3 regions of the Paenibacillus litoralis genome follow, and region 1 is predicted to be linked to each of the others. Evidence: riboswitches for the same ligand, from Rfam matches in the RefSeq annotation. Region 1 holds a riboswitch; each other region holds the start of a gene.
The links. Region 1 has a riboswitch for cobalamin ahead of ACKGJP_RS05985 (ABC transporter substrate-binding protein). Riboswitches for the same ligand answer to the same signal wherever they lie in the genome.
Positions count from the first base shown of each region.

Region 2: it holds a riboswitch for cobalamin, as region 1 does, so the genes downstream of both, ACKGJP_RS04435 (S-layer homology domain-containing protein) here and ACKGJP_RS05985 (ABC transporter substrate-binding protein) in region 1, are expected to answer to the same signal.
Region 3: it holds a riboswitch for cobalamin, as region 1 does, so the genes downstream of both, ACKGJP_RS03465 (S-layer homology domain-containing protein) here and ACKGJP_RS05985 (ABC transporter substrate-binding protein) in region 1, are expected to answer to the same signal.

Region 1 covers NZ_CP176395.1:1,412,596-1,419,896, reverse strand. Annotated here, with positions in the region: gene ACKGJP_RS05995 (ABC transporter ATP-binding protein) at 1-729, opposite strand, end outside; gene ACKGJP_RS05990 (FecCD family ABC transporter permease) at 755-1,789, opposite strand; gene ACKGJP_RS05985 (ABC transporter substrate-binding protein) at 1,804-2,853, opposite strand; cobalamin riboswitch at 3,067-3,259, opposite strand; gene ACKGJP_RS05980 (hypothetical protein) at 3,414-3,968, opposite strand; gene ACKGJP_RS05975 (aspartyl-phosphate phosphatase Spo0E family protein) at 4,222-4,503, opposite strand; gene ACKGJP_RS05970 (aminotransferase class I/II-fold pyridoxal phosphate-dependent enzyme) at 4,803-5,984, opposite strand; gene ACKGJP_RS05965 (Lrp/AsnC family transcriptional regulator) at 6,000-6,491, opposite strand; gene nagA (N-acetylglucosamine-6-phosphate deacetylase) at 6,687-7,301, opposite strand, start outside.
Region 2 covers NZ_CP176395.1:1,046,634-1,053,934, reverse strand. Annotated here, with positions in the region: gene ACKGJP_RS04435 (S-layer homology domain-containing protein) at 1-1,721, opposite strand, end outside; cobalamin riboswitch at 1,970-2,170, opposite strand; gene ACKGJP_RS04430 (glycosyl hydrolase family 18 protein) at 2,233-3,858, opposite strand; gene ACKGJP_RS04425 (polysaccharide deacetylase family protein) at 4,112-5,257, shown strand; gene ACKGJP_RS04420 (polysaccharide deacetylase family protein) at 5,336-6,046, shown strand; gene ACKGJP_RS04415 (SMP-30/gluconolactonase/LRE family protein) at 6,158-7,033, shown strand; gene ACKGJP_RS04410 (MFS transporter) at 7,085-7,301, opposite strand, start outside.
Region 3 covers NZ_CP176395.1:812,518-819,818, forward strand. Annotated here, with positions in the region: gene ACKGJP_RS03460 (glutathione ABC transporter substrate-binding protein) at 48-1,616, opposite strand; cobalamin riboswitch at 1,810-2,018, shown strand; gene ACKGJP_RS03465 (S-layer homology domain-containing protein) at 2,212-7,301, shown strand, end outside.

The DNA of each region.
Region 1 (7,301 bases):
CGGCACGATCAGCGGCTCCGTCCCATACACGCGGGCGATGAGCGGAGCGTCCAGCACTTCGGCGGGAGCTCCCAGAGCGGCCACCGCACCTTCGTGCAAGACCAGCAGACGGTCGCAATATTGCGCCGCCACGTTCAGGTCGTGCAGCACGGCAATTACGGTTAAACCCGTCGTCTTTTGCCAGCTGCGGATATAGTCCATCATTTGCACCTGATATCCGATATCGAGATACGTCGTCGGCTCGTCGAGCAGCAGCAGCTTCGGCTCCTGCGCCATCGCTTTGCCTAGCGCCACCCGCTGTCTCTCCCCGCCGCTCAAATGCTCGAGGGTTCTCTCCGCCAGCGCGGACAACCCCAGCCGCTCTATGATCTGATCGATCGATTCCGCAGCGTCGCGCTCGTCCTCGCCCAGCCAGTTTTGAAACGGATAGCGCCCCATCTCCACCACCTCGCGAACGGTAAATCCTACCGGCGGTAGCGCGTCCTGCTGCAGCACGGCAAGCCAGCGCGCCAATTCCTTGCGGCTGTATCGCCCTACCGGCTTTCCATCCAGCTCCGCCTCGCCCGCCGTCACTTCATCGACTCCGGACATGATACGAAGAAGCGTCGATTTGCCGCCGCCGTTCGGTCCGATAATGCCGAGCATCTCTCCCTGCTTCGCCTCGAAGCTAACGCCGGCAAGCACTAAACGGCCTCCGAACGATTTACACACCTCGCGAAACGTAATCATCGGTTCCCCTCCTTTCGTATCCTGCTTATCCGCTTAACCGTTTTTTCTGCCTGCTGAGCAAGTAGGCGAAGAACGGAGCGCCGAGCAGCGCCGTCACGATCCCGAGCGGAATGTCCTTCGGACTGAGCACGAGACGCGCCAGCGTATCGGCCCATATTAAATAGACGGAGCCTACGATTGTGGAAAGCGGAATGATCAGCCGGTAATCGGGTCCGACGATCAGCCGGACGAGATGTGGAATCACCAAGCCGACGAAAGCGACGACGCCCGAAACGGAAACGGCTGCCGCCGTCATCAGCGTAGAAACGACCAGCACGACCAGCCGGGTTCGCGAAACGTTGACTCCCAGATGCGCCGCCTGCCGTTCCCCCAGCGCCAGCAAGTTCAGCGAACGTCCGAAATAGAGCAGGATCGCCGTACCCACGACCAAGTAAGGCAGCACGATGCCGGAATACGACCAGCCTCGCATCGCCACGCTGCCCATTTGCCAGAATAAGATCTCATTCACGACGCTTTTGGATAACGTTACCATGAACGAAACGAAAGCCCCGAGAAACGCCTGCACGACGACGCCCGACAAAATAAGCGTTTCCAGCCGCATGACTCCTTGCGTACCGGCAAGCCTGAACACGACAATAAGCGTAAGCATACCGGTTACGAAAGCCACTAGCGGTATCGTCCACTGTCCCATGGCGGTTTGCATTCCTGTCAATATAATGACCGAAGCGCCGACTGAAGCGCCTGTGGCCACCCCCAGCGTATACGGATCGGCCAGCGGATTGCGAAGCACGCCCTGAAAGCCGGCTCCCGCAACGGCCAACGCTGCGCCAACAACGAAGGCGAGCGCTAACCGCGGCAGTCTGACCTTCAAGATGATCGTTTCGCTGCTCGCTTGCCAGTCGGGGGTCACCAGCCCGCTCAGGCCGGGAATTTTATGAAGCAAAATACGCCACACCTCGGCTACGGGCAAGTTGGCGGAACCAAGCGATAAACTGACCACTATGGAAAACAAGAGGAGCGCAATAGCGGCTCCTCCGTAAATAAACAGCTTTCTTTTCATCTTTTCACCAACCGTTATTTCACCAGATCCGGGTGTGCGGCTTTAGCAATTTCGAGCAGCGCGTCCGTCAAACGAGGGCCAACGCGGCTAACGATATCTTCATTGATCGGAACGAGCTTCTTGTTTTTGACGCCGTCGACCTGATCCCAGCCCGGACGGTTCTTAATGCTTTCCAGCACCGTATCCTTCACGTTGCCGCCGGACGAATATACGATAATCTCCGGATTTTTCTTGATGATGGCTTCGGAATCGATTTTGTACCAGCCCGATTTGCCTGCGCCTACGTTCTCGCCGCCCGCCAGCTTCACGAGCTCATCCATAAACTCGCCGTCGCCGACCGTCCAGCCCGGATTAAATTCCATGTAAATCCGTTTCTTAGGAGCATTTTTTACGGCATCGACGATTTTCTGCTTGTCGGTGCGCATTTTATCCGCCGTTTTCTTCGCTTCATCCTGCTTGTTCATAATCGTGCCGATTTCTTCGATGTGTGCGATCGTTTGGTCGAGCGTTTTCGGATCGGCCATGAACACTTTAATTTTCAGCTCGCGGATTTTCTCCACGACCTTCTTGTTGATCGAGTTCGCGAATACGACGTCCGGCGCCATGCCGATCAGCGTTTCCAGGTTCGTGTTCGTGTCGCCGACCTGCGGCTTCGATTTCGCTTGCTCCGGATAGTTGCTGAATTTATCGACGCCGATCAGCTTATCTCCCGCTCCCACCGAAAAGAGAACCTCCGTTTCGCTCGGCGCGAGCGAAACGATTTTCTCGGGCGCCTTCTCGAACGTTACTTCCGTTCCCGTGGCATCCTTAATCGTTAGCGGATATTTCGTTTGAGCGGCAGCCGGCTTCACGGATGCGCTAGGCGACGGGCTTTGCGACGTTCCTTCGGACTTGCCTGGCGAGCTGACCTGCCCTTTGGCCTCTTCCTTGCTGCCGCAGCCGAACAGGCTCAGCGCCAAAACGACGGAAAGCATAACGGTCATGGCGGCTTTTCCGAAATTCCAACCCTTGCGTTCTTGTTTGCGGTTTTCTTGCTGCTTAGTTACCCGAGTATTCTCTTGCATGTCGCCATTTCTCCCCTTCTCTGCTTCCTAGATTGCGAGAGGAGCCTGACAAGCGTTTGAATGCGCGCGAACGTTCATGAGCATATAAACGAAAAACCCTCCATCCGGCAGGACAGAGGGAACGACAAAACAGGGATAAAGTTACTGGCATGGCGTATTGCTGAAGCCATGAGCGACTTTCCGTTAAGCCGGATCCTTTTCCTCGAAGGATTTCGCAAGCTAGCTCCAATAGGCAGGTCTCCTGACTTACGGGTTTGCTGACAGCCTCGCCTTCCCATTCGTTACGAACAGTGGCGTCGTGAGGCGTCCCCGTATTACAGTGGCGGGACCGTGCCGGACTTACACCGGCTTCCCTTTTAACGCGGCAACCATGCGGCTGCTGCGCACCTATCGGCGACAATCGCTATTCAACTGCTTTTCAAGCGTCCAATCTTCATCCCCGATTATAGGACACTTCCCGGTGGGTGACAACGATTATTTTCACAGCTTGTTTCATGAATAGGCCGCCCAAACGCTAAGCTTCCTCGCATGCCGCAAGGATTTCGGGTACGTTCCGGCCTTTATTTCTCGGACAGTTTTTTCAAAATATCCTTCGTCTCCTCAACTTGCTTCGAACGAGGGTGGACGAACGCATACATTTCTTCCTTGCCGCGGTAACCGCTGTCTTTCAACCACTTCGTCTCGTTCATCGGGATGCCATACAGATGCTTTTCGAGCTTCGGCTCCTGATTCTTCTCCTTGCTGCCCGTATCGACCGGCGCTTCAACGACGCCCCCCGGATAGTCCTCCGGCTTGAACAGCTCGTCCAGAATCACAAGTCCGCCTTGCTTCGCAAAGGCTTCATACTGCTCCTTCGGAACGACGAACAGATCGCTGTCTCCGGCAGCCAGTTCGACAAACAGCTTGTCCATCGAGAACATCGGGCTTGTCAGAACGTCGGTCGTCGGCGTTTCGCCTACCTTCGCCTTCAAATCCTCCGCCATTTTATCTCCGTCGATCGGCACGTTGTTGGTCATCACGAAAACGATCACATCCGCCTTAGGGCCGCCGCACCCGGCAAGCGCCACAACCAAAACGGCAAGCAGCATAAACCCCGTCAGCCATTTCTTTCTCATCTCTGTTAGCTCTCCTTCTCCTCAATTTCCGTACCTCTAGAATAGCATAAAACCGCTTTCTGCCGCCAATCAATCTAAGCCTTCCCGCATTGGCTTCCCGGCACCTATTCATACGTACCGGAACGGCCGCAGGTTCATAATCCGGCATAATAATAGCAAACGTTCCGGGGAAAGGATTCCGGCCTGTGCGCCGCGACCGCTGCAGACTGCGCAAATAAAAAAGCCCTTCCTCGCGGCGGGCTCTCGGTTATGCCTATTCGGCTTTCTTCGTGCGCATGTTCGTTATATATTGGTTGTACTCGTTGATCTTTCTATCAAGCATTCTGCTCATTTCAACAACGGCATCGGACGTAAGCGAGTTTTCCTGGCGGATCATCTTCTCGAGCTGTCGGCGAAGATAGTCGAGCTCCTCTTCCAAGAGCGCTTCATGCGTTCGTTTGGCGGCATTGCTGTACAAGCTGGGCGGCTGAGGGTCATTCTCGCGGATGAGAGGAACATACTTGGAACCTGTAACGTAATGCTGGACCAAAGCCATCGCAATCCCCTCCCTAATCACTTTGTACAGAGCGAGCAAACCGTAATTCCGTCAGTTCCATCAAAAGTTCGATGTGAATTTAGCTTGTCCTATGACTATTCTATCATTTTCCCGGAATTAATGCCAGAATATGAGTCAAAAAGCCAATTATACGAAAAATTTCAAGTAGATATTTGTTGATAAATGTTATTTTTTACTTATTCTCACATCCATTAAAAAAGACCTGACTGCCCTTCGGGGGCGATGTCAGGTCTTTGATGATTCTTATAAAGTGCAGATACGATTGCGCGCTATCGTGATTACGAGCCCAACCTCCTCAAAAAATTACCCATTCTGTCGATCGCTTCCGTCAGCTGGCTGACCGAAGACGCATACGAGCAGCGGATAAAGCCTTCGCCGCCGCGGCCGAAAACATGTCCGGGTACGACCGCTACCTTCGCTTCGAAAATGAGGCGCTGGGCGAATTCGTCCGAGCTGAGGCCCGTCGATTCGATCGAAGGAAACGCATAGAAGGCGCCTTCCGGTTCATGACACTCGAGTCCGATGTCGCGAAAGCCCTTGACCACAAGCCTGCGGCGCTGGTTGTAAGACTCCATCATCCGGTCTTTCTCTTCTCTGCCGTTGCGCAAAGCCTCGAGAGCTGCCACCTGCGCCATGGCGGGAGCGCACATGACCGTGTATTGATGAATTTTCAGCATGGCCGACAGGATGTCCCGGTGTCCGCATGCATAGCCGAGACGCCAGCCCGTCATCGCGAACGCCTTGGCGAAGCCGCTGACGAGTATCGTCCGGTCTCTCATGCCCGGCATCGCCGCGAAGCTTACGTGTTTGTGGCCGTAAGTAAGCTCGGCGTATATTTCGTCGGAGATGACGATCAGGTCGTTCTCCTCGACCAGCTTCGCGATCGGCAGCATATCCTCGTACGTCATGATGCCGCCGGTCGGATTGCTCGGGTAGCTGAGAAGCAGCACTTTGGAGCGCGGCGTAATATGCGCCTTCAGCAGCTCCGGCGTCAGCTTGAAGCCGTCCTTGGCGAACGTTTCGATGCCGACGGGCACGCCGCCGCTGATCGCCGTAATCGGCGAGTACGCCACGAAGCACGGCTCGGGAATCAAAATTTCGTCGCCAGGCTCGATGAGCGCGCGAAGCGCCAGGTCGATCGCTTCGCTGCCGCCGACCGTGACGATGACTTCGCTTGCAGGGTCGTATGCCACATTGAAGCTATTATTCAAATATCCGCAAATTTCTTCGCGCAGCTCGATCATCCCGGCGTTCGACGTGTATTTGGTCATGCCGCGTTCGAGCGAATAAACCGCCGCCTCGCGGACGTGCCATGGCGTTGCGAAATCGGGCTCGCCGACGCCAAGGGTTATGATATCCTTGCTGCCGCTGGCCAAGTCGAAATATTTCCGGATCCCCGAAGGCGGAATGTCGCGAACGAGCGGGGATAAGTAATCCTGCATGGTTTTCGTTTTTTCCATGGCCCTTTATCCCCCCTACGGCGTGATGAGCATCCGGTGATCTTCTTCGTGATCCTCGAAGATGATGCCGTCTTGCTTATATTTTTTGAGAATAAAGTGCGTTTTGGTAGAAAGAACGCGATCGATCGGAGACAGCTTGTTGGAAACGAACGAAGCGACCTCCTTCAACGTTCTGCCTTCCACTTCGACGAGCAGGTCGTACGCGCCTGACATCAGATAGACCGATTTCACTTCCGGATATAAATAAACGCGTTCCGCAATCGCGTCGAAGCCGCGTCCGCGTTCCGGCGTAATTTGCACTTCGATCAGAGCGGTTACTTTCTCGTCGTCCACCTTGCTTTGGTTTACAACCGTCGCATATTTGACAATGACGTGATCTTGTTCGAGTTCCGCTATCGCCGCCGCCGCTTCCGCTCGATCCACGCCCAGCATCGTCGCGATCAGATCCGCGCTTCTGCGTGCGTCTTCCTTGAGTAGGTCAAGAATTTTCATCTTCAGTTCAGTCATTTCGTAAAACCTCCCAGTGGCTATTGAAATACGGACCGGTTTGTTGGCGGCATACCGAGTTCCTTGTTCCACTATACACCCAAATTGCAAGATCGTGCAAAGAAAACATGCGGCATTCGGACGAGAAGCACGCTTCCTTTCATGAGCGCCAAATAATGCGTCATGAAGCGGATGCGCCGCTTCCCGGCATACGAATTATCGCGCAAACGCGATTCTTCCTCCGATCATCGTCCAAACGACCTCGAATCGTTCGTTCAGCAGCACAAGATCCGCATCCGCTCCCGGTGCCAGCTTTCCTTTATTCGCAAGGCCCAGCACCTCGGCAGGCGTTTCCGTCGCCATTCGAACGGCATCGTGCAGGGGAATGCCCGCTTTCACCGCTTTGGCGAGCGCTTCGTTCATCGTCACCGTGCTCGAAGCCAGCGTACCGTCTTTCAGCGTCGCGACGCCCCCGGAGACGCGGACGTCATGCCCGCCGAAACGGTATTCGCCGTCGCCCATGCCCATGGCCTGAAGCGCATCCGTAATGAGCACCATCCGCTCTGCGCCCTTCTCCCTATAGAGCAGGCGAACCATGGCGGGGTGCAAATGAACGTCGTCGACGATCGCTTGCACGCTGACATGAGGCTCCTCGAAGGCGGCTACGACCAGCCCGGGATCGCGATGATGGATCGGGCGCATGCCGTTGCAGCAATGCGTAACGTGACTCGCCCCCGTGCGGAAAGCTTCCTTCGCCTCCTCGTAAGTCGCGTCCGTATGAGCTACGGCCGCGATAATGCCGCGCTCCGCGAGCATCCGGATCAGGTCGAG
Region 2 (7,301 bases), 370 kb from region 1:
GCAGCGTTTTTAATGAACGTCGTTATACCTGCCGGATCGACCGGCTTCGTATTGTCCGCCGGCAAAGCGATCTTGGCAAAGTCGTCGACGGCTTCTGCAGGCGGAAGCGCAGCGCTTGGAGAAGACGTGCCGCTACCGGAATTATTGCCGGGATCGACAGGCTTCACGGCGACCGTCAGCGCTTGTGTGCTGCGGACGATAAGCGGTGTCTTGTTGTCGCGGTAACCGGTAATGACAGCCGTATAGGCGCCAGCCGGCACACCGTTCTCGAACGTCGCGATTCCCTGCTCATTCGTCGTTGCATGTTTGCTGCCGATCGCTACTTGCACGCCTGCAGCAGGCACGACCACTTCCTGGTTGGACATCCAATCCAAGGACGTTTTCGTAACCGATACCGTAAACCGATCGCCTGCCTTCGGCTGCTCCGGCTGCACCGAAACCGCTTTGACCAGCTGCGTATCGCCGTCCCCGTAATAGACGACGATTCGATCGGACGGCTTCAAGCCGTAATCCGCCATGCCGACCATCGGATAATCCCAGTTGCCGCCGCGCTGAACGGCGTACAGCCAGCCGTCATAGCCGCCGTAGGTCGCTGCCGTTACGCCGGCGATGGCGGACACATATTTACCGAACGAGGAATCCGTAACGGCGATCGGAATATTCCGCTCTTTGGCCAGCTTCTCCAAAGCCTGCAGCGCCGTAACCGCTTTTTGGTCGCCCTCGGCGATCGCGCTTTGCGGTCCTTCTACCTGAAGGCTTACGTTCGTTAACGGCGCGAAGCTGTAAAGACGCCCGGCGCCCTTCGTGAAGGTATCGTAAGCGACGAGCGCCTGCAGGGCTTGCTCCGTCGCCATGCCGTCCGAGCTGCCCGGCAGCGCGTGCGAGAAGCCTCCGTCCGCGTTACGGAACGTCATCAGCTTATCGAGCAGATCGACGCCTTGCTTCGTAAACCGTTCGCCCGTCGGGTCGATGCCGTTCGCCGTAAGCGCGATAATGGCTTGAGCCACGCTTTCGCTGCTATCCGTTCCCCATAAATTATAGCCTCCATGAGGCTCTTGATTAAGGGAAAGCCACTCGGTTATTTTCTCGCCGGCCGTCTTTACCTCGGGTTTGTTCGTATAAGGTGCGAGCGCCGTAAGCGCCATGGCGGTAAGATCGGGATCGCTCGTCGAACCGAAGAACGCGAAGCCGCCGTCCGCTTTCTGTTTCGACAGGATTTCGCTCACTAGCTTATCCCGGCTCCAAGTCGCGTCATCCGGAATGTCGTATTGCCGGGAATCCAAAGCCAGCAAGCCGAAAAGCAAAGCGTTCACGCCCTGCTGCATGCTGTCGTTGTATATGTGTTCAATGAGATTCGTACCGCCAAACGAAGTCGCATCGCCGCCAACCGCGGCAATAGCTAAAGAAATCCTTTCGTACTCGGTAACGATCGGATAAATGTCCTTTACCCGCTGCTCCAAGTCGGCTATGTAACCGGAGGGAATCGTTCTTCCCGCCTTAGCGAGTCCAACCGCTTCCCAATCCGAATCAACGCCGCCGCTGACGATCTGGTTTGCCGCTTCATAGATAGCCTGAGTGACGCTTACCGCCGGAACGGGATCTGCCGCAGGAGCGGCTCCGGCCTTCGCAGCGGGAACAAGCGACGTGCCGATCACCGACAATACAAGCAGGAAGGACATCATAAGGGCGAAAGCTTTTTTGTGCACATAACGATAACTCATCAATGTAATCCTCTTTCCTTAATGGAATCATAACGATAGTTTCATGAGCTTATCGGACTTTGAAGGCGTTATTCCCATAATTTCAGCCCATTCATTGCGGACAGCGCATAAAAGACAGCAAAAAAGGCCGCCCTCGCATAAGGGTGGCCGTAGATCGTACATACGCGAAAAAGAAGACATGCAGCGCCAAATAAAGCATTGGCAGCACACGCTCGCAATCGTTTCCTTATTCCCACCCCCCGAAGAATTAGAAACATACAGAAAAAGGCAGGTCTCCTGGCTCATGCGTCATCGCTTCTCTTCGCCTTCCCGGCCTTGCTCAAGGCCAGTGGCTTGTTAAAGAGTCGCTCTTCATTTACAGTGGCGGGACCGCGCCGGCTTTTAACCGGTCTTCCCTATTAAGCAAGCCCGTCGTTCGACTGACTTGCACCTTTTCCGTGCATCGTATTTAATTGCCAAGCTAATACTATAGTATTCCTGTCGCCATTTGTCCATTACTATTTTGGATCCGCTATATTGCCTTTAACCGGGCCTCCGCTAGTTTCCGAAACCAGACGGCCGCCCTGTTCATAAGAGCCGCCATTTGCGAGCGCGTCATTTGCGCTTTGGGACGGAACGTGCCGTCCGGGAAGCCTTCGAGAATATGCTGCTCCGTCATCGCGTTAATCGCGGAATACGACCATAGCCCGCTGGAAACGTCGCTGAACCGGCTCTTCGCCGCAGCGGAAGACGAAACGCCGGCTACCCGCGCCAGCATGGCCGCCATCTCTTCTCTCGTAATCGGCTGATCCGGCGCAAACGTCCGCGCTCCCGTCCCTTCGATCAGCCCGTTTTCTTTCGCTACCGCAATATCTTTGGCCGCCCAGTGGCCTGCGGGTACATCCGCAAACGGGTTCGCCGCCGCAGGCTTCGCCGAAGCGAGGCCCTTCGCTCTAACGAGGATCGCCGCGGCCTGAGCGCGCGTGAGCGGCGCTTCCGGCGCAAAACGGTCGTCGGCAACGCCGACCATCCACTTTTGATCCAGCATGGCCATGACATCCTTTTGCGCCCAGTGACCGATCATATCGGTAAAATAGACGCCGTTCAACCACATCGAGAAGTAATCCCACGTCGCCTTCGTTTCCTGGTGCAGGCTCCAGCTTCCAGCTCCCTTGAGCCCGTATTTTTGAACAAGGCGCAGCTTTTGCTGAATGGAACGGTCATTCTCATACCACACCGTATAGCTGCCGGGGGCCAGCGGCGCATAGTTGACCTCGAAGGGAGCATCTCCCGCCGGAACGGTAAAAGCAGCCCATGGAGATTGCGCTTTCTCGTCGTAATGCGTCGTCCCGCCGAACCGGGCGATCGCTTCTTCCACTTGTTCGTTCGATATGCCGGTTCCGCTCGTGGAGCTGCCCGCCAGCCAGTACCGTCCGTAGAACGGAATGCCCAGCACCAGCTTGTCCGCCGGAGCCTGGGTAAGCGCATACCGGATGGATTCCTCAACGAACGAAAGGCTTGCGACGGGCCCGGCTTCCGGCACTCCTTCGTATGTCTCGTCATACGCCATAATCATTAAGTAATCGCTTGCTTCGGCCAGTTCCGCATAATCGTACGAAGCCTGCCAGCCCGCCGTCCACCCCTTCGGGTTGGCCGCGACGGCGACCGAAACTTCTTTGCCCGCCGTAAGCTTGGCGCGCAGTCTTTTGACCAGATCGGTATAGGCGTCCCGTTCCGTTTCCGTCACGTTCTCGATATCGACATTAATGCCGTCCAAGCCGTACTTGGCGACCGCCTCTGCGATTTGATCGACCAGCGCGGCGCGGTTCTGCAAAGCGCTCTTCCCTTGGGCCCGGTTCCAGTGATTGCTTAGAAACGGAACGACCTTCACGCCGCGCGCATGCATCTGTTCCACGAATCCGGCGTCCAGCTTATCGGATAGCTGTAAACGGCCATCGTCCGTCAAATCGAAAAAGCTCGGAGATACGGTCTGCAGAGCGCCGTTGCTCCGGTCAACGTACTGTACGTAAGATTGCGTGCTCCCAAAATACAAATAGGACATGTTCAATTTGCCCGCTTCGGCATATGCCGTACCGGCAGCGAGAAGCGAAACGGCCGCAAGGCCGGCTGCCGTCATCTTTTGAAATCGTCTAAGCATCGTTTCGTTCCCTTCAATAAAGTAAAGTTCGGCTTCCCCTCGCAAGCGCAGCAGGCAGGAAGCCGTTCCTTTCATTGTGCAGAATGGAAGCGGACGAACACAATGCGTAAAATTTGCTAATTTGGCCAAACGGAGGCTTTTGATGAATAGCAATCTGCCGGCGTCTCCATATTAAACGTATACGAACGTTCAATTGCCTTTGTTTTGTCGGTTCACCGGACGGGCGGCGGCCCGCGGAAGGAGATATCGCAGCATGAACAAAATAATGACGATAGGGGCGATCATCGCCCTCTTGGCGGCCGGCGGCTGCAGCGGCGGCGCAAACGACGACGGCAGACGCAGCTTTCCCGAAGAGACTTCGCCGGACCGGGCGGGCAGTTACGAAGCGGCTGAAACATCGCCGCCGCCGGTAACCGCTGAACGCGGCGCGGCTAAGCAAGGGCTGCGGGTAAGCCCGCCTGCACCGGGTCCGGCGCAGAGGACGCCGGCACGCGAGGATGCGGCGCCGGGGGACGCGGCGAAGGCTTCCCCGCCGGGCGGCAGCGCGCAGCAAGCGGCACCCGCGCCGTCTGCGCCCGCTCCAGCCGCGAAGCCCGAACCGCCGCCGAGCGCAAGCGCCGGCAAGCAAGCCGCGCCTTCGGCTCAGCGCAAGGCGGAACCGCCCAGAACGGCGGAACGGGCCAAGCGTCCGTCCGCCGCGGCCAAGCAGGCTGCGCCGACGACGAGGCCGGCTTCGCGCAGCTTGTCGCTGAGCGAGCTTGCGAGGATGTATCCGGACACGTTCAAACGGTACGGTCCCGCCCATAAACGGGAAATCGCGCTCACGTTCGACGATGCCCCAGACGCCAAATACACGCCGCAGGTACTGGACGTGCTGAAGGCGCATAAGGTGAAGGCGACTTTTTTCCTTGTCGGCCATAGGGCTAATTTGCACCCGGATCTTGTCAGACGCATGGTGCGGGAAGGTCATGCGATCGGCAACCATTCGTACAACCACCCGAACTTCGCCAAGCTCTCGCTGGAAAGCTTCACGCAGCAAATCGAACAAACGCAAAACATATTAAAGCCGCTCATCGGGTATAATCCGCGGCTTATTCGTCCCCCTTACGGGGAAATCAAGCAGGAACAGCTGGAATGGGCGGCCGCCCGGCACATGATGATCGTCAACTGGAACGTCGACTCGCTCGACTGGAAGCAGCTCGACGCCGACCATGTTTCCGCGAACATTTTAACGCATGTCGGGCCCGGCGCGATTGTGCTTCAGCATTCCGGCGGAGGGGTCGGCCAAGATTTATCCGGCACGGTCAAGGCGCTTCCCGGCATTATCCAGAAGCTCCGCACGTACGGATTTTCTCTCGTCACCGTTCCCGAGCTGCTCGACATACCGAAAGAAAATTGACCGCCGCCGATTCGTTTTACATTCGGCATCTTATCCATACCGGGGGTGTTTGGGTTGCTATTGTTTCAATGGAGCGCTATCGTAGGGTGTTTGGCCTCCTCCTTATTATGGCAAGGGCCGGAGAACGGAAGAAGCTATTACGAATCGAGAGGCGAGATCGTTTGGGAGGTGCCTGGGGCCGATAAACGGATCGCCCTTACGTTCGATGACGGTCCCGATGCCGAGCAGACGCCGAAAATTCTCGATATTCTCAAACGGTACGACGCGAAAGCCACCTTCTTCGTCGTAGGCAAAAGAGTCGACCGGTTTCCCGACATCGTGCGCCGAGAGCTGGCCGAAGGACACGAGCTGGCCAATCATACGTACTCTCATCCGTACTTCCAGGGAAAAGTATCCGCGGAAAGGCTGCAAAAGGAAATCAAAACCACGCAGGATGCGATCTGGAAGGCTACGGGCGCTACGCCGCGCTTATTCCGGCCGCCAGGCGGCTACTACAGCCAATCGATGGTGAACGCAACCAAGGAGCTCGGCTATTTGATCGTTCTGTGGTCGTGGCATCAGGATACGGTGGACTGGAACAGGCCGGGCGTCGGCAAAATCGTCAACAAAGTGCTGAACAATGCTCGCAGCGGCGATATCGTGCTCTTCCACGATTTCGTCGAAGGCAGGACGCAGACGGTAGAGGCGCTGGAGCGAATCATGCCGGAGCTTCAAAAACGGGGCTACACCTTCGTTACGGTATCCGAGCTGCTGGAATACCGGCGCAAGGCTTCCGCTCCGTTGCGATAACGTCCGGAATCCCGGTGCGGCTTGCAAGATCCGATATACCCATTCCCTATTTTCTTGTATAATACAAGCAGAATACATGCGAACCAGAAATGGGAAGGGGAATGAATATCGATGGGGCCGTTGCAAGTGGTTTTGGACGCAAAAGTAACGCTCGGCGAAGGGCCAAGCTGGGAGCCGGGCAGCAATCGTTTGTATTGGGTGGATATTCTCGGACGGCAGCTGCATATTTATGACCCGGCAACCGGCAGCGACGACACGGTCGATGTCGGACAATTGATCGGGGCCGTCGTGCCTCGCCAGTCCGGAGGCGTTGTGATGGCGCTGCAGAACGGTTTTCATACATACGATTTCGAAACGAAGCAGCTGACGCCGATCGGCGATCCTGAGGCCGACAAAGCGCATACCCGTTTCAACGACGGCAAATGCGACGCAGCGGGACGGTTTTGGGCCGGTACGATGAGCCTCAACGATTCGCCTAAGCAGGGTGCGCTCTACTGTCTGGAAACCGACGGCAGCATCCGCAAGGTAATCGACGGGGTGACCTGCTCGAACGGGATCGCCTGGAATCCGGACAACACGGTCATGTATTACATCGACTCGCCGACGCGGCAGGTTGTCGCTCACGATTACGATTTGGCGACGGGCGGCATCAGCAATCCTCGCGTTGTCGTTCAGCTTGCGGACGAAGACGGCGTACCGGACGGCATGACGTCCGATTCGGAAGGCATGCTTTGGGTAGCGGTATGGGGCGGCTGGCGCGTATCGCGCTACAACCCGGAGACCGGCGAGCAGCTTGCGAGAATTGACGTTCCGGCTGAAAAGGTGACCTCCTGCGTCTTCACCGGCGACAAGCTGAACGAGCTGTACATTACGTCGGCCCGTACCGGCATCGACGAAGAAGGCCTTGCGAAGCAGCCGCTGGCAGGCGGACTTTTCCGCGTCAAGACGGATATTCAAGGATCGCCGACTTACGCATACGGCGGTTAACGGCAAGAGGCATCCAAACGCCAGCAGGCGCAGGATGCCTCTTTTTTACGCTTATTTCGTCAATCCGACCGCTCTTCCCCCCCGCCTTGCATCGGCCAGGAGTACCCACACCATCATGCACAGCGAGACGACGATCAGAAGTGACGGAATATAGAATATGTCCGGTGTTATGCCTTTGATCAGCAGCGGCAGCCCGTATCCGATCAGTGATGCCGTTTGCGAAATGAATACGTACAGGCTCGCGCCGAATCCCGTTTTATGAAGGAAC
Region 3 (7,301 bases), 600 kb from region 1:
GGCACGCCGCTTGAGGCGCATGCCATCTTTCTTTTTGTCGCACACTGTTATTGCACGGTAACGTTATCCAGCATCAAATATCCGATCGGATTGAGCCAGAAGCCTTTGACGCTTTTGGAGGAAACGGCAATGTGGTCGATCGTGCGGATCGGCACGACCGGCGCTTCCTTCATTTCGATTTCCTGGGCTTGCCCATAAATCGTTTTGCGTTTCTGTGCGTCCTTCTCGCGGCGTCCTTCCTCAATCAGCTTGTCCACTTGCGTATTCGTATAGAATGCAAGATTGCCTTTGCTGCCGTGGGAGCTGCTGTGGAACACGTTGTACTGGTTGTAATCCGCATCGCCGGTCGCATTGCCCCAGCCGCCATAGAACATGGCGTGATCGCCCTTGCCGGTAATATCCAGATAAGCGCCGTATTCCACGACTTTCACTTCGAGGTCGATGCCGATTCCTTTCAGCTGGGATTGCAGAACCTCGGCCACGTTTACGCGCTCTTTGCGGTCGTCGGTGACGATGGACGTTTTCAGCCCGTTCGGGTAGCCGGCTTCGGCCAGAAGCTGCTTCGCCTTATTGATGTTGTAGTCGTAATCCGTAAGGCTGGAGTTGTAGCCAGGCATTTTCGGCGAGAGCGCCGTCAGCGTCCGGCTGCCTACGTTATTGAATACGCCCTTGATAATGGAATCGCGCTCGATCGCATGGGCGACCGCTTGGCGGACGCGTACATCGTCGAACGGCTTCTTCTTGGTGTTAAAGCCGATATATTCGACGCCGAGACCTTCCGCCCGCGCGAGGGCCAGCGTGGACGACGATTGAACGCGGTTTAGCTCCGTAACCGGCAACTGGTCGGCGATTTGCGCTTCGCCGGCTTCGACCATCGCGACGCGCGTCGTGTCTTCCGGCACGACTTTGTACTGGACTTTGTCTACCTTCGGCTTTTCGCCCCAGTAGCCGTCGTTTTTGACCAGTACCATCTCTTGTCCCGGCGTCCACGACTGGAATTTGAACGGCCCGGTGCCGATCGGGTTTTTGGCCAGCTTGTCCGACTGCTCGGCGATCGCTTTCGGGCTCAGAATGCTGCCCTCGTTGCTTGCCAGAATGGAGAGCAGAGGCGTGTAGGGATAAGCCAGAACGAACTGCACCGTGTGCTCGTCGACGGCTTTGATTTCTTTTACCATCGAGAATTTGCCCGCGAGCGGCGAATTGACCTTCGGATCGAGCGCCCGTTCGAACGTTTTCTTGACCGCTTCCGCGTTAAACGGCGCGCCGTCGTGGAAAGTAACCCCGCTGCGCAGCTTGAATTCCCAAGTGACGTCGTCAACCGCTTTCCATTCCGTTGCGAGCGAAGGCTGGAATTCCATGTTTTTGTCGGTTTTGATCAGCCCCTCGTACACTTTGCCGAAAATGTAGTTGGACGACGGAATGTTCGTGATGAACTGCGGATCCAGATTGTTCGCGTCCGCCTTCCGTGCGACGACCAGCGTTCCGCCCGTTTTGGCCGTGCCGCCGGCATTGCCTTTGTCCGCATCCGTTTCCGGCTTGGACGCACATCCTGCAAGCGCTGTCGTAAATACGAGCGACAAGGCGAGGACGCTGCCAAGTACATGTTTTTTCTTCATGAAGATGCCCCCTAGTCCGTTTTTCGGCATATCTTCCATATGCTTAGCTGTATTATAAAAAATATTCTGACTTTTACCTTTCACGATCTTTACGTGTATTTACACTATCTTTACTTGTTGGCCGCCGGGGACGCCAAGCGACCGCAGTTCTAAATGACAAATGAAGGCTTATAAGATATGATTAGCAGGAAAATTGAATATAAGCTACTCAGGTGCCAATCATGATGATGCAGTTCGATAGGGAATCATGGATTGGTTAAAAGGGAAGCGGGTGAGAATCCCGCACGGTCCCGCCGCTGTATGAGAGGAGTTCTTGCTGGATGCCACTGGTGAATAAACCGGGAAGGCTGCAAGGGCGTTGATACTCGAGTCAGAAGACCTGCCTGGGAGGTACACCGATTGCTCTACGAGAGATAGGGGGGTGTTTATTTCGTGACCGCTTCTTTTTGCGTTCCATGGAGATAGCCTCTTAACGTTTTCAAGTTAAGGGTTTTTTTATGTTGGAAAGCATATTATCCATATTTCGGTAAACGTCCGGTGCCAAATGGCGGTTATTCTTGTTGCGATTTTTAGAAGTGAAAGGTAGGGAAAGAAAGTGAAGCAACGTAAATTATTTACTTGGCTGCTGATTGTCAGCCTGTTCTTATCCATGTTCCAAATAAACGCATGGAAGACCTACGCCCAAGAGTCCGGATCCGGGCCGAAGGGATTCGTCACCCTGTCGGTAGAGATATTCACGTTAGGTCAAGGCTATTACCGGGAACCGATGAAGGTGCCGTTCTACGAAGGAGACAACGGGGCCGCCTTGCTGGTACGCGAGCTCGGCCAGAACAATATAAAGAACACGGGAACCGCCGAACATTACTTTTATCTGTCCAAGGTCAAGGATGTTACGAGCAGCGTATATGTGCCCCAATACATCGTCGACCAAGTCGCCTTAGGCGGTGGACAAATCGAATCCAAAAGGGACCCGGAGTGGTTAGGGGAATTCGACTATACGCCGATGTCCGGTTGGATGTACGCGGTCAACAATGTATTTCCTAACGTCGGCTTTTCGGATTACATTCCCGAAGACGGAGACGTCATTCGTACGCAATTCACCGTTTATGGGTTCGGCTCCGACCTTGGGAATACATGGGGCTCCGGCTATATCGATACCGCCAACAAAGACGCGTTAACGGCGGTAATCGCGAAGATCAACAGCGCCCCGAATAAGGATGCGCTGCTGGCCGATCCTGCCGTCAGGTCTTCGTACGAGCAAGCGTACGGCGTACTCGCAAATATGGAGAGCACGCAAGCTAACGTCGATCTTGTGATGTCGAAGCTGGACAATGAATTGGGATGGGACCATGTCAAACCGGAATTGTCGATTCAAGGCTTATCGGATCAACAAGAATTTACAACCAAACGGATTTCCTTCCAAGCTAGCGCAACGGACAACGTCACATCCGGCATCGTTCCGGAAGTAAAAGTAAACGGTAACGCGATTCCGGGAACGAGCGGAGTATTCCATGCCGATCTGATCGATGGAACGAATACGATCGACATAACGGCGGCGGATGCCTCGGGCAATCGGGTTAAGCAAATCTTCACGGTCTACTACAACATCGGGGCCGTTACGAACGACCAGCTGAATAAAAATCTTGCCTATATGCTTGGCACGGTGACGAATCCGACCTTCGGAACGCTTGGGGGAGAATGGTCGATTCTATCTCTGGCCCGCGGAAATTATTCGGTGCCGAACAGCTACTACATGACCTACTATAAGAACATCGTAAACAAGGTCAAGGAATTGATGGCCAAAAACAACGGTGTCCTGGACAAAAACAAAAGTACGGAACATGCCAGATTGATCCTTGGCCTGGCTTCCATCGGCATCGATTCGCGGGATGTTGCGGGCTACGATATAACCAAAGCGCTGTCCGATTACGATTACGTCCTGAAGCAAGGCATTAACGGGCCGATTTTTGCGCTAATCGCCATGAATGCCGTAAATTACGAATTTCCTGCGGCTGACGCAGGGAAGAATCAAGCGACTCGCGAGAAGCTGATTGATTATATTTTGAGCAAGGAAGTCAACAAAGATACGGCGAATGCGGGCGGTTGGGCGCTCGGGGTCGCGAAGGCCGATGTAGACTTGACGGCAATGGCCCTGCAGGCGCTTGCTCCCTATTATTTAACGAACGATAAAGTGGCTGCCGCAGTAGAACGCGCGCTTACTTGGCTGTCTTCCGTTCAGAACGAAACAGGCGGATTTGCGAGTTACGGGACCGTAAACAGCGAAAGCATCTCGCAGGTTATCGCCGCGGTATCGGAAATCGGGTTCAATCCTTCCTCCGATCCGAGATTTGTTAAAAACGGCCATTCGGCGGTTGACGCTCTGCTGACATTCGTCGCGCCTGAGGGCGGCTTCAAGCATGTCATGTCGGAAACGAAAGCAAATAGCATGGCGACCGATCAGGGGACCTATGCGCTCGTATCTTTCAATCGGATGACGCAAGCCGCCAATCGGCTTTACGATATGACGGACGTGCTTCCGTTCCCGCTGCCGGGGAATCTCGACGAGATCGAAATGGCTTTGTCTGCAGGGGATCGGCCTAACGTAAACGTTCCGCCTAGCGGGTACGTATATTCGTTATCAATTACCGAAGCGGATTCGAATAAAGACATAACCGTCCAAGTTCCGGGCGATTCGTCATCAACCATTAAACTGAATGTGCCCGCCAACACCGGCCTTCCGGCGATTTCGGCGGTAAGAGGCGGCACAGCGGCCCATATCCCGAAAGGGACGTCACTCGTCAGCGGCAGCCCGCTTTCGGTTGAATTGTTATCGAAGGCGGACGTAACGGACACGGTCCGGCAGCTCGTCAACGGTATCGTTCCGGATGGAAAGAAACTCGATTCGATTGCCGCCGCGTTCAAGATGGGCGGTACGTCGGGCATTACGTTCGATCGGTTCATTACGTTAACGTTCTCCGGGATGAAGGGGAAAGATGCCGCATATATCCAGAACGGGACGGCCCGCGCCATACAGAAGTTTGCAAACGATTCGGATGGAAGCGGCAGCGGTAAGAACGAGTATGCCTTTGACAGCGGCAACGATCTAATTGTTAAGACCAAGCATTTTACCGACTTCGTTGCATTCGCAACAAACGTTGTCGGGACGCCGGGCGAAGGCGGAGGAACCGACCCTCAGCCTGTAAAGCATGTCACTCTATCCGTAGATAAAGCGACAATCCATAAAGGATATGTCATGAATCCCGCATCCGTGGAGCTGCAGTCCGGAGATACGGTATGGAGCGTACTGCAAAGAGAGCTGAATGCAAGAAGCATCCCTTACGCCTTTACATGGACTCCGAAATACAATAGCGTCTATGTGCAATCCATCGCAGGAGACGGCGAGTTCGACCATGGCAGCGGCAGCGGATGGATGTACAACGTAAACGGTACCTATCCGAACTATGGGGCGAGCGTTTACATCCTTTCGGGCGGCGATACCGTCCAGTGGCGGTATACGACGAATTTGGGCGAGGATTTGGGAGAACCCCCTTATGTGCCGACAGACCCAAGCCCGAACCCCAACCCAAACCCAGGCCCGAATCCGAGCATAGACCCGAGTACAAAACCTGGTGACAAGACGCCTATCATTGCCGTACCGGCGGATTTGCAAAAGGATTTTATCCAAACCATCACGAAGCAGCAGCAAGGAACCGACAATATTACCCTGACGATTCCCGATGTGAAGCCGAAGGTCATTCTGAATGTGAAGGATGTTCAAGACGGCATCCCGATGATTACGGTACAGAAAGGGGAGCTCTCGCTTGTCATCGACAAGGGCACGAGGCTGAAGGCGGGGGACGGCGGCATCGAGCTCTTTACGACGGTAAATGCCGAAGATGCGTCCTTGTTGGCGCAGGTCAAGGGGAGCTTACATACCGGCGATCGGCTGGAGAAAATAAGCCATGCCTTCATCATGGGAGGCTCGAATCAGTCGTACTTGTTCGACAAGCCGCTTACCTTGACGATCAAGGGAGGGAAAGGGCAGCAGGCCGGGTTTATCGAAGACGGTACATTTACGCCGATCGTTATGTATGATTCCGAGGAACAGGGCGAACAAGCGACCAAAGGCAGCGAGAAAATCACGTATGCTTTCGTCAAAGGCAACGATCTCGTGATCAAGACGAACCACTTCACATCGTTCGTCGCGTATGCGGCCAGTCGACTGGAAGCGGCGGGCGGTATGGATTTGACGAAGCGGTATTCGGATGCCGGCGAGATCGCGAGCTGGGCGTATGGCCCGATCGGCGAGGCGACGCAGCGCGGATTCGTCGAAGGCAGCGACGGCATGCTGAAGCCGAAATCCGCCGTGACAAGAGCGGAGTTCACCAAGCTGCTTGTATCAGTATTGGGAATGGTAAAGCCGGCGGGCGATCCGTCCCGATTCGAAGATGTCAAGGCAGGCCAGTGGTTCTATCCTTATGTAAACGCCGCTTATCAAGCCGGATATATCGACGGATACGATGGCCGGTTTTATCCGGACGATACGATTACCCGCGAACAAATGGCCGTCATCGTGAATCGGGCATTGGGCATGCAGTCTTCGGCATCGGCCATCGCGCTGAATGATCTGGACGAAGTCTCCTCGTGGGCAAAAGCGGATGTACAGACGATTGCCGCTCATGAATTGATGACGGCGGACTTGGACGGTCGCTTCCATCCAAGCGGCACGGTGACGCGTGAAATGGCAGCCGTCGTGGCGATGAGGGCATTCGATTATGAACGCACCCACGCTAAAGACAACCAAGCGGACACCCGCAAGCAGCAGGCCGTGAAGAAGCAAATTGAGGCAACGGCCGTCTACATGCAGCAGACGATAACCGATCCGGCCGTAGCCAGCATCGGCGGGGAATGGACCGTACTGGGATTGGCGCGTTCCGGCGTTCAAGTTCCGGACTCCTATTATGCCAAGTATTATGCCAATCTGGAGCAAACGCTGAAAGAGAAAGCGGGTAAACTGCACGCGGTCAAATATACGGAATACGACCGCGTTATACTGGCGCTGACTGCCATCGGCAAAGGCATTAACGACGTGGCGGGGTATTCGATGATCGAGCGTCTCGCCGATTTTGATACCTTGATTAAACAGGGCATCAACGGACCGATCTTCGCGCTGATCGCTTTGGACAGCAAAAAGTACGAGATCCCCGCCGTTCCGGGCGCCAAAACGCAGACGACCAGAGAGAAGCTAATCGACTTCATTCTGAATCGCGAGATTACGAACGGAGGATGGGCGCTTGGCGAGAATGCCGCCGTACCGGATCCGGACATCACGGCAATGGCGATACAAGGACTGACTCCTTATTATGAATCGAACAAGACGGTGCGGGCCGCTGTGGACAGAGCAGTCGCCTGGCTATCCCAAAATCAACAAGCGGACGGCGGGTATGCCAGCTGGGAATCCGCCAACTCGGAGAGCGTGGCTCAAGTCGTCGTCGCGCTGTCGGGCTTAGGCATCGATCCGCATGCCGATCCGACATTCGTGAAGAACGGCCGCTCTGCGGTCGACGCTTTGCTTGGCTTTGCCGCGAAGGGCGGAGGCTTCTACCATATCATGCCGGGCGGCATCGATAATGGCGGCGCCAAACCGGGGGATGTCGACCCTATGGCGACGGATCAGGCGATGTA